DNA from 3 places in the Photobacterium ganghwense genome. Region 1 is predicted to be linked to each of the others. Evidence: predicted binding sites of a transcription regulator. Region 1 holds the regulator's gene; each other region holds the start of a gene.
What was found. The regulator MetJ, encoded in region 1, represses methionine synthesis genes. The targets are predictions, from matches to a motif close to TTAGACNTNTANANGTCTAA.
Positions count from the first base shown of each region.

Region 2: the regulator MetJ is predicted to act here: its motif matches at 2,149-2,168, upstream of FH974_RS22290 (MetQ/NlpA family ABC transporter substrate-binding protein).
Region 3: the regulator MetJ is predicted to act here: its motif matches at 2,852-2,871, upstream of metN (methionine ABC transporter ATP-binding protein MetN).

Region 1 is NZ_CP071325.1:203,325-207,706, forward strand. It holds gene rpmE (50S ribosomal protein L31) at 1-127, shown strand, start outside; gene FH974_RS00980 (malic enzyme-like NAD(P)-binding protein) at 419-1,669, shown strand; gene metJ (met regulon transcriptional regulator MetJ) at 1,767-2,084, opposite strand; gene FH974_RS00990 (O-succinylhomoserine (thiol)-lyase) at 2,262-3,431, shown strand; gene FH974_RS00995 (bifunctional aspartate kinase/homoserine dehydrogenase II) at 3,428-4,382, shown strand, end outside.
Region 2 is NZ_CP071326.1:1,343,299-1,347,680, reverse strand. It holds gene FH974_RS22295 (sensor histidine kinase) at 1-1,184, shown strand, start outside; gene FH974_RS22290 (MetQ/NlpA family ABC transporter substrate-binding protein) at 1,286-2,089, opposite strand; gene FH974_RS22285 (hypothetical protein) at 2,740-3,123, shown strand; gene FH974_RS22280 (TetR/AcrR family transcriptional regulator) at 3,254-3,832, opposite strand; gene FH974_RS22275 (alkene reductase) at 3,960-4,382, shown strand, end outside.
Region 3 is NZ_CP071325.1:651,929-656,310, forward strand. It holds gene FH974_RS03210 (MetQ/NlpA family lipoprotein) at 60-872, opposite strand; gene FH974_RS03215 (methionine ABC transporter permease) at 970-1,656, opposite strand; gene metN (methionine ABC transporter ATP-binding protein MetN) at 1,646-2,680, opposite strand; gene gmhB (D-glycero-beta-D-manno-heptose 1,7-bisphosphate 7-phosphatase) at 3,020-3,574, shown strand; gene FH974_RS03230 (hypothetical protein) at 4,035-4,382, shown strand.

The DNA.
Region 1 (4,382 bases):
AGACGCTCTGAACCTGGACGTATGCGACAAGTGTCACCCATTCTACACTGGTAAACAGCGTCAAGTGAGCACTGGTGGCCGTATCGACAAATTCAACAAGCGTTTTGGCGCTCTGTCTAGCAAGTAATTGCACGTTGAATTTCGAAAAAAGGGGATGCTTCGGCATCCCCTTTTTTATACCCATTGATCCTTCCTGAGCCTGTAACAGTCACATTCTGTTAGCGTTTCCTTCCCTGTAGTGACACAGAAATTACCCATTTTTACGGATACGGATCATAGCTCACAACAAACCTGACTAATCCGCTCAGGAATCCTTGGCTCGACCAGATGTTCGGTGCTAGGATTTTCTGCTGCTATCGCATATGATTTAGCGTTTCCAACGAACTGAACATTATTATTATTCAGGATCCTGAACATTATGTCTGAAGATTTTCGCCAACAAGCCCTCCATTACCACGCGTACCCTGTTCCCGGCAAAATTTCTGTTGAGCTGAGTAAACCAGCGAACACTGTTGAAGATCTGGCGCTGGCTTACAGCCCAGGCGTTGCTGAGCCAGTACGTGAAATTGCCCAGAATGCTGAGAATGTTTACAAGTACACCGGCAAAGGCAACATGGTTGCTGTTATTACTAACGGTACGGCCATTCTGGGTCTGGGTAACCTGGGTCCCCTGGCGTCTAAGCCAGTAATGGAAGGGAAAGCGCTGCTGTTCAAGCGTTTTGCTGGCCTGGACTCCATCGATATCGAAGTGAAACACCGTACTATCGACGAGTTCGTTGATACCGTAGCCAACATTGCTGACACCTTCGGTGGTATCAACCTAGAAGACATTAAAGCCCCAGACTGTTTTGAAATCGAAAAACGCCTGATTGAGCGTTGTAACGTACCGGTTTTCCACGATGATCAGCACGGTACCGCTATTGTTACTGCAGCCGGTATGCTGAATGCGCTGGAACTGCAGGGCAAAGACATCAGCGAGGTGGTGATTGTCTGTCTGGGTGCCGGTGCTGCTGCGGTAGCATGTATGGAACTGCTGATTAAGTGTGGCGCACAGCGTGAGAAGATCTACATGCTCGACCGCAAGGGCGTGATCCACACTCGTCGTGATGACATTAACGAATACAAACAACTGTTTGCCAACAACACTGACAAGCGTACGCTGGAAGACGTGATTGACGGCGCAGATATCTTTGTGGGCGTATCGGGTCCGGATCTACTGGCTCCTGAAGCACTGAAACTGATGGCTGACAAGCCGGTGGTCTTTGCGTGTTCAAACCCGGATCCGGAAATCAAACCGGAGCTGGCGCACGCAGTACGTGATGACCTGATCATGGGTACAGGCCGTTCTGACTACCCGAACCAGGTGAACAACGTGATTTGTTTCCCGTTCATCTTCCGTGGTGCACTGGACGTACGTGCCAGCGAAATCAACGATGAGATGAAACTGGCGGCAGTACACGCGATTCGTGAACTGGCGAAAGAGCCGGTACCGGCGGAAGTGGTGGCAGCGGCGGGTGCTCAGTCACTGGAGTTCGGTTCTGAGTACATCATTCCAAAACCAATGGATCCACGTCTGCTGCCGCGCGTTGCGAAAGCGGTGGCTCAGGCGGCAATTGACTCCGGCGTGGCACAGATCGCGATGCCAGTGGGTTACATGGAAGACAAGTAAGTCCATCTGCCTGAAACGAAAAAACCAGCCTGAGGGCTGGTTTTTTTATGGCTGCTGCCAGGGGAATCAGTCGCGAGTGGGCGCCGCGAGGGCACGGTTACTCGTTGATATCTTCGTACTTGATCCCTTTCTCATCCATGATGGCCTTGGCTTCCGCTGGCAGGTCATCCGGGCGATCTTTACGGATGTCATCATCGGTCGGCAACGGCTGGCCGGTGTAGGCATGCAGGAAGGCTTCGCACAGCAGTTCACTGTTGGTCGCATGACGTAAGTTATTAACCTGGCGACGGGTACGTTCATCGGTCAGGATTTTCAGAACCTTCAGTGGGATCGAAACTGTAATTTTCTTTACTTGTTCGTTTTTCTTACCGTGTTCCGCGTATGGACTGATGTATTCGCCATTCCACTCTGCCATTTTTAACCTTCTCAGCGATTTTAAATTGAAGTAATAGAACTAAGACGGATTTTAGCGGGATTTACTGCCATAAGCAAAGACATATGGACGTCTAGAAGTGTTGACGTCCTTTGTGATAGCCGCTATGTTGATGCGTAAAGTTTATTCAGCTGCAATCGCCCAACAAGGAAAGTAACTATGAGTGACAAGAAGCTTGCCACCGTCGCGGTTCGAACCGGCATTGAGTCCGACACCCAGTTTAATGCCGTGGTGCCACCCATCTATCTGACGTCCACCTATGGTTTCCCCCAGTTGGGCGAACTGCCTCAGTATGACTATTCGCGTTCCGGAAATCCAACCCGCAATATGCTGGCAGAAGTACTGGCGGAGCTAGAGGGCGGAGCCGGTGCCATTGTGACGAACTGCGGGACTGCGGCGATTAACTTGCTGGTGTCGGCCTTGCTGGGACCGGGCGATTTGGTTGTGGCACCGCATGACTGCTATGGCGGGACCTACCGCTTGTTCAATACCCGGGCGGAAAAGGGCGATTTTCAGGTCCGCTTCGTGGATCAGACCAACCCGCAGGCGGTGGCTGAGGCGCTGGCACTGAAACCTAAGCTGGTGTGGGTGGAAACGCCGTCCAACCCGCTACTGCGGATCGTGGATATTGCCGAGCTGTGCGCCGCTGCCGACAAAGTCGGGGCGCTGGTCGCGGTCGATAACACCTTCCTGTCACCTATCTTGCAGCAACCCTTGGCGCTGGGCGCCAATTTTGTTGTGCACTCCACCACCAAATACATCAACGGCCATTCTGATGTGCTGGGCGGGGTGCTGGTCGCCAAATCAGAAGAGCAGGCGGAGCACCTGGCATGGTGGGCCAACTGTATCGGCGCTACCGGCGCACCGTTTGATGCGTACCTGACGCTGCGCGGTCTGCGCACGTTGGCTCCACGGATGCGGATGCATGAGGAAAACAGCGCGCAGATTCTGGCATTTCTGCAAACCCAGCCATTGGTCGGACAGATTTATCATCCTAGCCAGCCGTCGCACCCGGGGCATGAGATTGCCCTCCAGCAGCAGAAAGGATTTGGCGCTATGCTGAGTTTTGAGATCGCAGGCTCTCAAGCACAGCTGGAAACCTTTGTCCGTGAGCTAACCTGCTTCTCGCTGGCGGAGTCTCTCGGCGGGACGGAGAGTCTGATTTGCCATCCGGCCAGCATGACCCACCGCGCCATGTCGGATGAAGCGCAGGCTGCGGCCGGGCTGAAGCCGTCATTGTTGCGGTTGTCTGTGGGGCTGGAAGACCCGGCAGATTTGATTGCAGATTTGGCGCAGGCCTTCCAGAAAGCGGCGGAGGTGGCAGCATGAGTGCAGGCAATCCGAGGCAATTGCACAAGTTTGGCGGCAGTAGCCTGGCCGATCCGGACTGTTATCGCCGGGTCGTCGAGATTCTACGGGAATACTCCGGTGACACCGATCTGGTGGTGGTGTCTGCGGCAGGAAAAACCACAAATAATTTAATCGAGTGGCTGACCTTGCTTGGCAAAGACGGCCGTCAGGCCCACGAAGCCCTGCAGGCTTTGCGTCAGTTCCAGCAACAACTGATTGAAAACCTGCTCAGCGGTGAGTTGGCAGATGAGCTGCTGACTCAGCTGCATCTGGAGCTGGGCGAGATCGCCCGTGTCGGGGAGCAGTTGCCGCTCAGTGAAGCGCAGTCAGCCTGGGTTCAAGGGCACGGTGAGCTCTGGTCGGCCCGGCTGATGGCCGCGCTGCTGAGTCAGCAGGGGCTGCCTGCCGTGAACCTGGACTCTCGCCTGTTCCTGCGCACAGAACGCTCGGCACAGCCGGAGGTCGACAGGGCCCAGTCATGGCCGCTGCTCAAGGCGCAACTGGCGCAGCATCAGCATAAGCGGGTGGTGATCACCGGGTTTATGGCGCGTAACGGCGCCGGGGAAACTGTGCTGCTCGGGCGTAACGGCTCGGATTATTCCGCTACCGTGATTGGCGCACTGGCTGAAGTCCAGCGGGTGACGATCTGGAGCGACGTCGCTGGGGTGTACAGTGCCGATCCACGTAAAGTCGGGGATGCCTGTCTGCTGCCGCTGCTGCGGCTCGATGAAGCCAGCGAACTGGCGCGGCTGGCAGCCCCGGTACTGCACAGCCGGACTCTGCAACCGGTGGCGCAGAGTGCCATTGATCTGACCCTGCGTTGCAGCCATCAGCCGGAATCCGGTTCAACCCGGGTTGAGCGGGTGCTGGCCTCCGGACGTGGCGCTAAAATCGTGACGTCACTGGATGACGTCTGTGTGATTGCGTTGT
Region 2 (4,382 bases), on a different replicon from region 1:
TGGTGCTTACGGAATACCTGTTGGGTGAGCAAAACTGGTTGAATGCCTTCATTGTGAAACCGTATATGACGTTGAAAATGGAGGGGGATAAACAGATCTTTTGGCTGGTGCTGGATAACCGGGCGCGCTATGCAGTGGCGACGCGACAATGGATGATGACTTTTATGGCTTTCTGCGTACTGGTGCTGTTTACTGCTGTGTTTATTCATCGTTTAATCCAAAACACGATGTCGCCACTGGCAACCTTGGGCAATCAGCTTGATAAGCTCAGCCATCACGCTTTGGATTCATTTTCCGAGCAAAACGAGATAGAACCTCCACGAAAAGGAACGTTTTCTAGAACGGACGCCATGCAACAAGATGGCTTGGCCGCCATTAACCAGAGCGTGTATCAGGCGGTTTCACGGTTACATCAGGTCATTGCAACAATGGATACCACAGTGGATGCCATTGCCCATGATTTACGAACACCGTTGTCACGGATCCGGCTGGCCGCTGAAGGGGCATTGGTGTCTCCCTTGAAGGGAGCAGAGAAACAGAATCTGCAGGAGCATGCCTTAAGTGACTGTGCTGAGTATGCGGTGCAGGCCGGTAACATGCTGACAGCACTGATGAAACTGAATGATGAACTGGCCGGAAAGCGCATTGTTAGGCTAGCTCCAACGGAAGTAAAAATGGCGCTGGAGCGCGTGGCTAGCTGGTTTGAAGATATTGCCGAAGAAAAGGGGATTGAGCTCCATTGCACCTGTTCTCCCGGTATCATCATTCTGTCTGATGCTGACAAACTGACGCAGGTATTGGTTAATCTGGTTGATAACGCATTGAAATACACCCCGCCGGGAGGATCGGTTCGGTTATCTGCGTCCACGATTGCTCCCTCTTTGCCACCGGTTGAGCATCACGCTGTTAACCAACCGGAGAAAACAGCCCAGCTAGTCATCAATGTGACTGATACAGGGATCGGGATTGCCCCGGAGCATCAGGACTTAGTGTTTAAGCGTTTATATCGGGTGGATAGCAGTCGGAGTAATTCGGAGGGCTATGGACTTGGTCTGGCACTGGCTTCTGCAATGGTCACCAACCTGGGTGGTATCCTGACGGTTGAGTCTGTACCACAGCAGGGTAGTACCTTCACCATTCGTCTTAATGTCGACGAGTCTGAAACTCAAAGTAACTGCCATTAGCAACACTTACCCGGTATGAGTGTTGCAGCCACCACAATCACCGGAGTAAACGGAATACACGCTGATGAAGGGGGTGGCTGCAATACATGTCCTGATTTGGCTTAGAAAGCCGGTTCGATGGTACCGTTGAATGTTTGCTGCAGATAGTCGCGAATCGGTTGTGACTGATAGATATCAACAAACTTTTGGTATGCCGGGTTGTTTTTATCTGCTTCACGCGTCGCAATCACCATGACTGCCAAGGGGGCATCTTTTGGTTCCAGATAGATCCCCTGTTTCTTCGGATCCAGACCGGCAGACATGACATAGTTCATCGTAATCGTTGCCACATCGACATCGTCCAGACTGCGTGGCAGCTGCGCGGCTTCAACTTCAATAAATTTCAGGTTCTTCGGATTATCGACCACATCTTCAATGCTGGCCTTGAAACCGACACCGGGTTTAAGTGTGATAAGCTTGGCGTCCTCCAGCAGAAGCAGACCACGTCCACCATTCGTCGGATCATTAGGAATCGCAACCTGCGCATTATCCGGCAGATCGGCCAGAGAGGCGTATTTGTTCGAGTAAATCCCCATGCGCATCAGGATGGACTCCCCAATCGAGACCAACTTCGAGCCATTATTGCTGTTGTAATTCTGTAAGAAAGGCTGGTGTTGGTAACTGTTAATGTCCAGGCTGCCGTCAGCCAATGCGCCATTCGGGGTGATGTAATCAGAAAACTCAACGACTTCGACTTTGAGCCCTTGCTTTTCTGCTTCTCGTGCAACGGCTTCAACGACCTGAGCATGAGGGCCTACCGTTGCCCCGACTTTAATGACAGTGCTGTTTTCCTGTCCGCAGCCGGTTAAGCCTGCAAACAGCAGGGTGCCGAGAATCCATTGACTGACTGTTTTACGTTTTTTCATCATGCTTTCCCTATCATGTATTTCCATACGCGAAAAATGGTATTGGGTGGTATGGGTGTTTAGATGGCTGTACGGCCATATTACATTGAATGAACTGAGATGCAACACGATTTTTCAACACACAGAGGAATAGCCAGCTGAGCATGTGAGAACGTGCTGTGCCGTCGTTGCAGCAGCAAAATACGTTAAAAGTGCGACGGTAAAATCCCAGTTGTGCTAATAGCAATCAGAAGAACCAGCAAGCAGAAGTTCCAGTACTCAGAAGCAAATCATGAGATTTATTTGGTCTTTGGTTGCTGCCTAATGTGTTCTCATTCATGTGCCAGGTCTCTGCCGCACCGTTTAAACTGGCGCATTGTTGTTGCATGGTTTGAGTGACGTTGCTTTATGGTCTGAATGGCAAAGTTGATCTGTCCAGCCTAGCCTTATGAAGGTGAATGCCAATTTATTTCAGTAAGAAACTGCTTTTACTTTATCCGTGTTTGCGTTGAGGGCGGGAGTGGCTTTTAAGGCTCACGCTGGTTTTTATCTCATGATTTAGGGCTATTCAGCGCCAAATATTACAGAGCTTAACATTTCAGCGCTCAATATTTCAGCGCTCAATATTTCAGCGATCAAGTTGGTGAAGTGTCGCCAGTTGGAGGGAGTGGATGGACAGAAAATTCATATTGTGCAGTTTTGGATACGCCATTTTAGGGCTTTTACTGGGCATCTACATGGCGGCCTCTCATAACCACGGTCAGCTCGTTACGCATGCACACACGATGCTGGCAGGCTTTGTTGTCTCGTTCATTTACGGGCTTTGCCACAAGCTGTGGTTGAAAAATGGCAACAGTGCTTTGGCTCATGTGCAGTTCTGGGTCCATCACCTGAGCGTACTGATATTGATTAGTGGATTATTTTTGCTTTATGGCCAGTTTATTGCGCCGGAACTCCTGGACAAAATTCTGGCTTTGGCTTCTATGATATTTCTGGTTGGGATGGTTTTAATGACTGCTTTGTTTGTTTTGTCTCCCAAACACGGCACCAGTTAGCTGAGTGACGGTAATCATGAACTGGGTGACGTAACCAACTCGGTGCCTGGCTGGGAAAATGCAAACATACATACTCAGCCAGGTCTGTCAGGCTGAGTATGCATTCTCAAAGGACAGAGATAGCCTGAATTTACTGCGATAAATGAGCAAACAGTTGATCGGCCAATCTTCGCAATGTGCCTTTTTCTGGCTGTGTGTGTGAGAAGGTACGGATACCGTATATCCCCATAACCAGAAACTGAGCCAGCTCAAGCGGATTTCTGTCAGCCGGAATGTCCCCTTCTTGTTGAGCTTGCTGTAATTTCGCTGCAATAGACGCTTGCCATTGATTAAGCATGTGGGCGATAAGCGCTTCGACCTCTTCGTCCTGCTGAGAAAGCTCGCTTAAAGCTTTTTGCAGCAGACAATCTTTGATGGTTTCACACTCACATTCCTCAACAACATGATCGAGATACAGTCTTAGTCCCTTTAATGCAGAAGGGGATTGATCAAAAAAACGTTGGAAATCCGCTTTGCTGTCAGAGCGGTATTGCTCAAGTGAAGCCAGAAGCAGGCCGCGTTTATTTTCGAAGGCACAGTAAATGGACCCGGGATGCAGGCCGGTAGCTTGTTTCAGATCTTGCATACTGGTTTTGCTGTATCCCTTAGCAATAAAGGCATCCATTGCAGAACGTAAAACTTGTTCACGATCGAACTCTGCACTGCGCATAGCATCTCTCTGGTGAATGGAAATTGCCTTGATTTTACCAGTGTTTGAACATTCATTCAAAAAAGTTCTTGAACAATTATTCAAGAATGCCTATCTTGAATATACGTTCAAGATAGAGGTAAGAAAAATGACGGACATCCTGTTCCAGCCGTACGCCCTGAATGGCACGCTGACGCTTAAAAATCGAATTCTAATGGCGCCGCTGACTCGTTGTATGGCTGACGATGATTTGGTCCCGACGCAGGCGATGGTTGACTATTACGCCCGTCGTGCGGAGACGGGGTTAATCATTTCTGAAGCTACCATCATTCGTCCCGATGGTCAGGGGTATCCGAATACTCCGGGTCTGTATACGCCTGCGCAAATTGATGGCTGGCGCAAAGTCACAGATGCCGTACATGCCAACGGCGGTAAAATTTTTGCGCAACTGTGGCACACGGGCCGAGTGGCTCACCCGCATTTTTTTGGTGGTGAATATGTGCTTGCGCCTTCAGCGATTGCCGTAGAGGGAACGGTGCCGAGAATGCGCGAGTTGGTTTATACCGTACCA
Region 3 (4,382 bases), 450 kb from region 1:
AATAAAAAAGCCCCTGTCAGACAGGGGCTTGATTCGATGGGAGGTTTTGACTGGCGATATTACCAGCCTTTAACGATCCCGCCGTTGAAGATTTCCATCGCTGCGTTGTAAACCGCATCAGACTGGTAGGCTTTCACGAAAGTTTGCACGTTCTCTGCATTGACGTTGTCCTGACGCGCCACAATCAGGTTGACGTATGGTGATTCTTTGTCTTCCACAAAGATGCCGTCTTTTTCCGGCGTCAGATTGATGCTGCTGGCATAAGTGTTATTGATAATCGCCAGTTGAACGTCATCCAGCGAGCGCGGCAGTTGCGCGGCTTCCAGTTCAACAATTTTCAGGTTCTTAGGGTTTTCAACAACATCCAGTACCGTGGCCGTCAGGCCAACACCGTCTTTCAGCTTCAATAGCCCTTGTTGTTGCAGCAGCAGCAGAGAGCGGCCCAGGTTTGTTGGATCGTTTGGCACAGCCACCTGATCACCGTCGTTCAGCTCCGCAATGGACTTGATTTTGCTTGAGTAAGCCGCAATCGGGTAGACAAAGGTGTTACCGGCAACGGCGAACTTGTAGCCGCGGTCGGCAATTTGCTGATCCAGGTATGGCTTATGCTGGAAGGCGTTGGCGTCAATTGACCCTTCTTCCAGTGCGGCGTTTGGTGAAACGTAATCAGTGAAAGTGATCAGCTCAACATCCAGACCGTATTTGTCTTTGGCTTCTTTTGCAGCCACTTCTGCCACCTGGGCTTCGGCACCGGCCATCACCCCAATTTTCACTTTGTTTGTAGCGGTGGCTTCTTTTTCGCCACAACCGGTCAGCACCAGCGCAGAGGCAAGGCCGGCAACGGCAAACAAGTTCTTCAAATTAAACGCCATGTTACTTCTCCTTAGAATTGGGGTTTTCCGTAATACTAGTTGTTAATTATGTTTGGTGTTGATTGTGTGCTTGGTGTTGATCGTGTGGCTGTGATGATTAACGGTGGTCCACGCGTTTCACCAGGTGATCGCCCAATGATTGAATGAGCTGCACTAAGATGACCAGTAGTACAACCGTAATCAGCATGACCGTGCCGTCAAAGCGCTGGTAACCGTAGCGAATACCGACATCGCCCAGGCCGCCACCACCCACGGTACCTGCCATGGCAGAGTAGCTGACCAGTGTCACCAGGGTGATGGTCACAGCATTGATGATGCCAGGCAAAGCTTCCGGCAGCAGCACTTTGCTGATGATCTGGCGCGGTGTTGCCCCCATTGCTTGGGCGGCTTCAATCAGGCCCGATGGGACTTCCAACAGCGCTCCTTCAACCAGACGGGCGATAAACGGAATCGCGCCCACGGTAAGCGGAACAATCGCGGCGGCGGTACCGATGGAGCTGCCGACCAGAAAACGGGTAAATGGTATGATCGCTACCAACAGGATAATAAAGGGGATAGAACGACCAATATTGGTAATGGTGCCCAGTACTTTATTGAGGGTTGGGTTGGCCAGCAGGCCGCCTTCTTTGGTCAGGTGGAGCGCGACACCGACCGGAATCCCGACCAGAAAGCCAATCAGACCAGAGGCAAAGACCATAACCAGAGTTTGGCCCAGCGCCTGAATAAGCAGATCAATCAGACGCTCGTTAGTCGTCCACCATTGTGCAATCGATTCAAGCAACATAACCCAGTACCTCTACATTCACTTTGTGATCACGAAGGAAGGCAATGGCTTGTTCCGCTGCCTGCTCGGTGCCGAAGATCTCGGCCAGCATCAATCCAAATTTGACGCCTCCGGCGTAATCCATGTCTGAGCTCATGATGCTGATATCGATGTTGAACTCACGGGCAATCTGGGAAATCAGCGGGGCATCAACAGACTCGCCAGTAAATTCCAGACGTACCAGCGGGTAACTGTTTTCAACCCGATGTTCTACCAGGCGAGTGCGATATTCTTCCGGAATGGACAGATCCAGCGTGGAACGGATGAACTCACGCGCCAGGTCGGTTTTCGGATGGGCAAAGATGTCACCCACCGGACCTTTCTCAACCAGCTCACCGCCGCCGATGATAGCCACTTCAGAACAGATATTTTTCACCACGTCCATTTCGTGTGTAATCAGCAGGATCGTCAGGTCCAGCTTACGGTTAATTTCTTTTAGCAGAGCCAGAATAGATTGTGTCGTGGCCGGGTCCAGGGCGCTGGTGGCTTCATCACACAGCAGCACTTTCGGATCGGAGGCCAGAGCCCGGGCAATCGCCACACGCTGTTTCTGACCACCACTCAGGTTGGCCGGATACACATCTCGTTTGTCTGTAAGGCCAACCAGTGCCAGCAATCCTTCCACTTTGGCTTTGATCTCGGCTTTTGGGGTGCCAGCCAGCTCCAGAGGAAGGGCTATATTGGCAAAAACGGTGCGCGAGGCCAGCAGGTTAAAATGTTGGAAGATCATGCCGATTTTGCGGCGTGCCTGAGTCAGTTCCTGATTCGAAAGTTGGGTAAGATCAACGCCGTCGACAACCACGTGTCCGCTGGTTGGCTTTTCCAACAAGTTGACGCAACGGATCAGGGTACTTTTGCCGGCACCGGATGCGCCGATGACCCCAAAAATAGTGCCTTGTTCAATCTTCAGGTTGATATCACGCAGGGCGTGGATCTCCCTTTCCCCTTGATAGAACACTTTGTTAACTCTGCTTATTTCTATCATTCTTCTTCCTGAATCATATTGCGTCAGTCGGTAAACCGATGCTGACGACGACCAATATTTTGTTATGTTATTTGCTGTCTTTGCATCATGTTAACGAGGTGTGTCATAAAATGACTAATCGTATCGTTTGACTTGATGCTATGGGTTAACATAAATGAAGTCAATAGATATTTTTACGTCTGGACGGCTAAACGGCTTTATTTCTGGATTTCCCAATTTTGGCAGCAATTCCGGCGTAAGAAGGATGGCTAAAATGGGGATAAAGCAGATGAATCCCGGTGCCAGCCGTGCCATAATTCGAGACATTGACACAAACTTCGAATAACAGAGGGCTGACGCTTGGCCAAACCAGCAGTTTTTATCGACCGTGATGGCGTGATTAATATCGATCGCGGTTATGTTCATACCGTAGATGATTTCGAATATGTCGAAGGCGTATTTGAGGCCTGTAAGAAGCTGAAAGCGATGGGCTATCTACTTGTGCTGGTGACGAACCAGGCGGGCATTGCTCGCGGCATGTATACCGAAGATGAGTTCCTGACCCTGACTGAATGGATGGACTGGAACTTTGTGGACAACGGGGTAGAGTTTGACGGTATTTACTATTGCCCGCATCACCCGACCGAAGGTCAGGGTGACTACCTGCAGGACTGTAACTGCCGCAAGCCAAAACCGGGTATGTTCATTTCTGCGCGCGATTTTCTGAAAATCGATATGGCCAACTCTGTCATGATTGGTGATAAGACCGACGACATGCTGGCAGCACAGGCGGCTGACGTAGGAACCCGAGTGCTGGTACGCACCGGTAAACCGGTCACGGAAGAAGGCACTCAGTTGGCCGATGCCGTTCTGGACAGTATTGCCGATGTACCTGGCTGGCTGGCAGCACGCTAACGAAAGTATTCTCTGGTTGGGCTTAGCCCGCTGTAAAAGGTCGCTCAGGCGGCCTTTTTTGTTTTCTAAGGCGGGAAAAAAGGCATTCGCACCAGCGACTGGCTGTGACGAAATGGCGCGCCGGATTCAGGGTAGTGGGAGAGCGTATTGGTTGCAGCGATACATTCGGCACTGAAATCATGCCGGGTTAGCGGCAGATGTTTTCTTTATTTAGGAATCAGGGATAGGTGTATCGGGTGCCAAGAGTCAGTGAATTAGTGAGTTAGTGAATTTGGCTAAAATGCGTACAAATTTGCCATCTTGAAATAACAAAATAATGCTGCGTTTAAAGGGTTTTTATTAAGCTATTGAAAAATATTGAAATAAATTTTGGCACGCGAGCTGCAATACCTGTTTTGCACCACCAAGCCATTCTGGCTGACACCACAAAGCATAAGCACAGCATAAACAGGAGAACACTATGAATACGATCGCGAAGCACTTATTGGTCACTTTGTCTTTGGTACTGGCATGGCAAGCGCATGCAACCGAACAAGAGGCAGGGCCCGGTGTTCTGACGTTGGATAAAGCACAGTGGCATGCTGAACTGGATGAGACCATGCAGGCCCAGAAGCGCAGTGTTCTGAATTCGCTAACCCATGAACAATCTGCCCAACTGAAAGCTTCAGCCTTGGACAGCAACAGTATGATGATTGCCGATGTTGAGCAACTTCACTTGCAACAGCAGCTGAGTCAGCCGGACGCACACAGCGAAACCAAAGCGATTTTGGTCAGTACCCGTAAACTAATGCCGGAGCAGACACCCTAA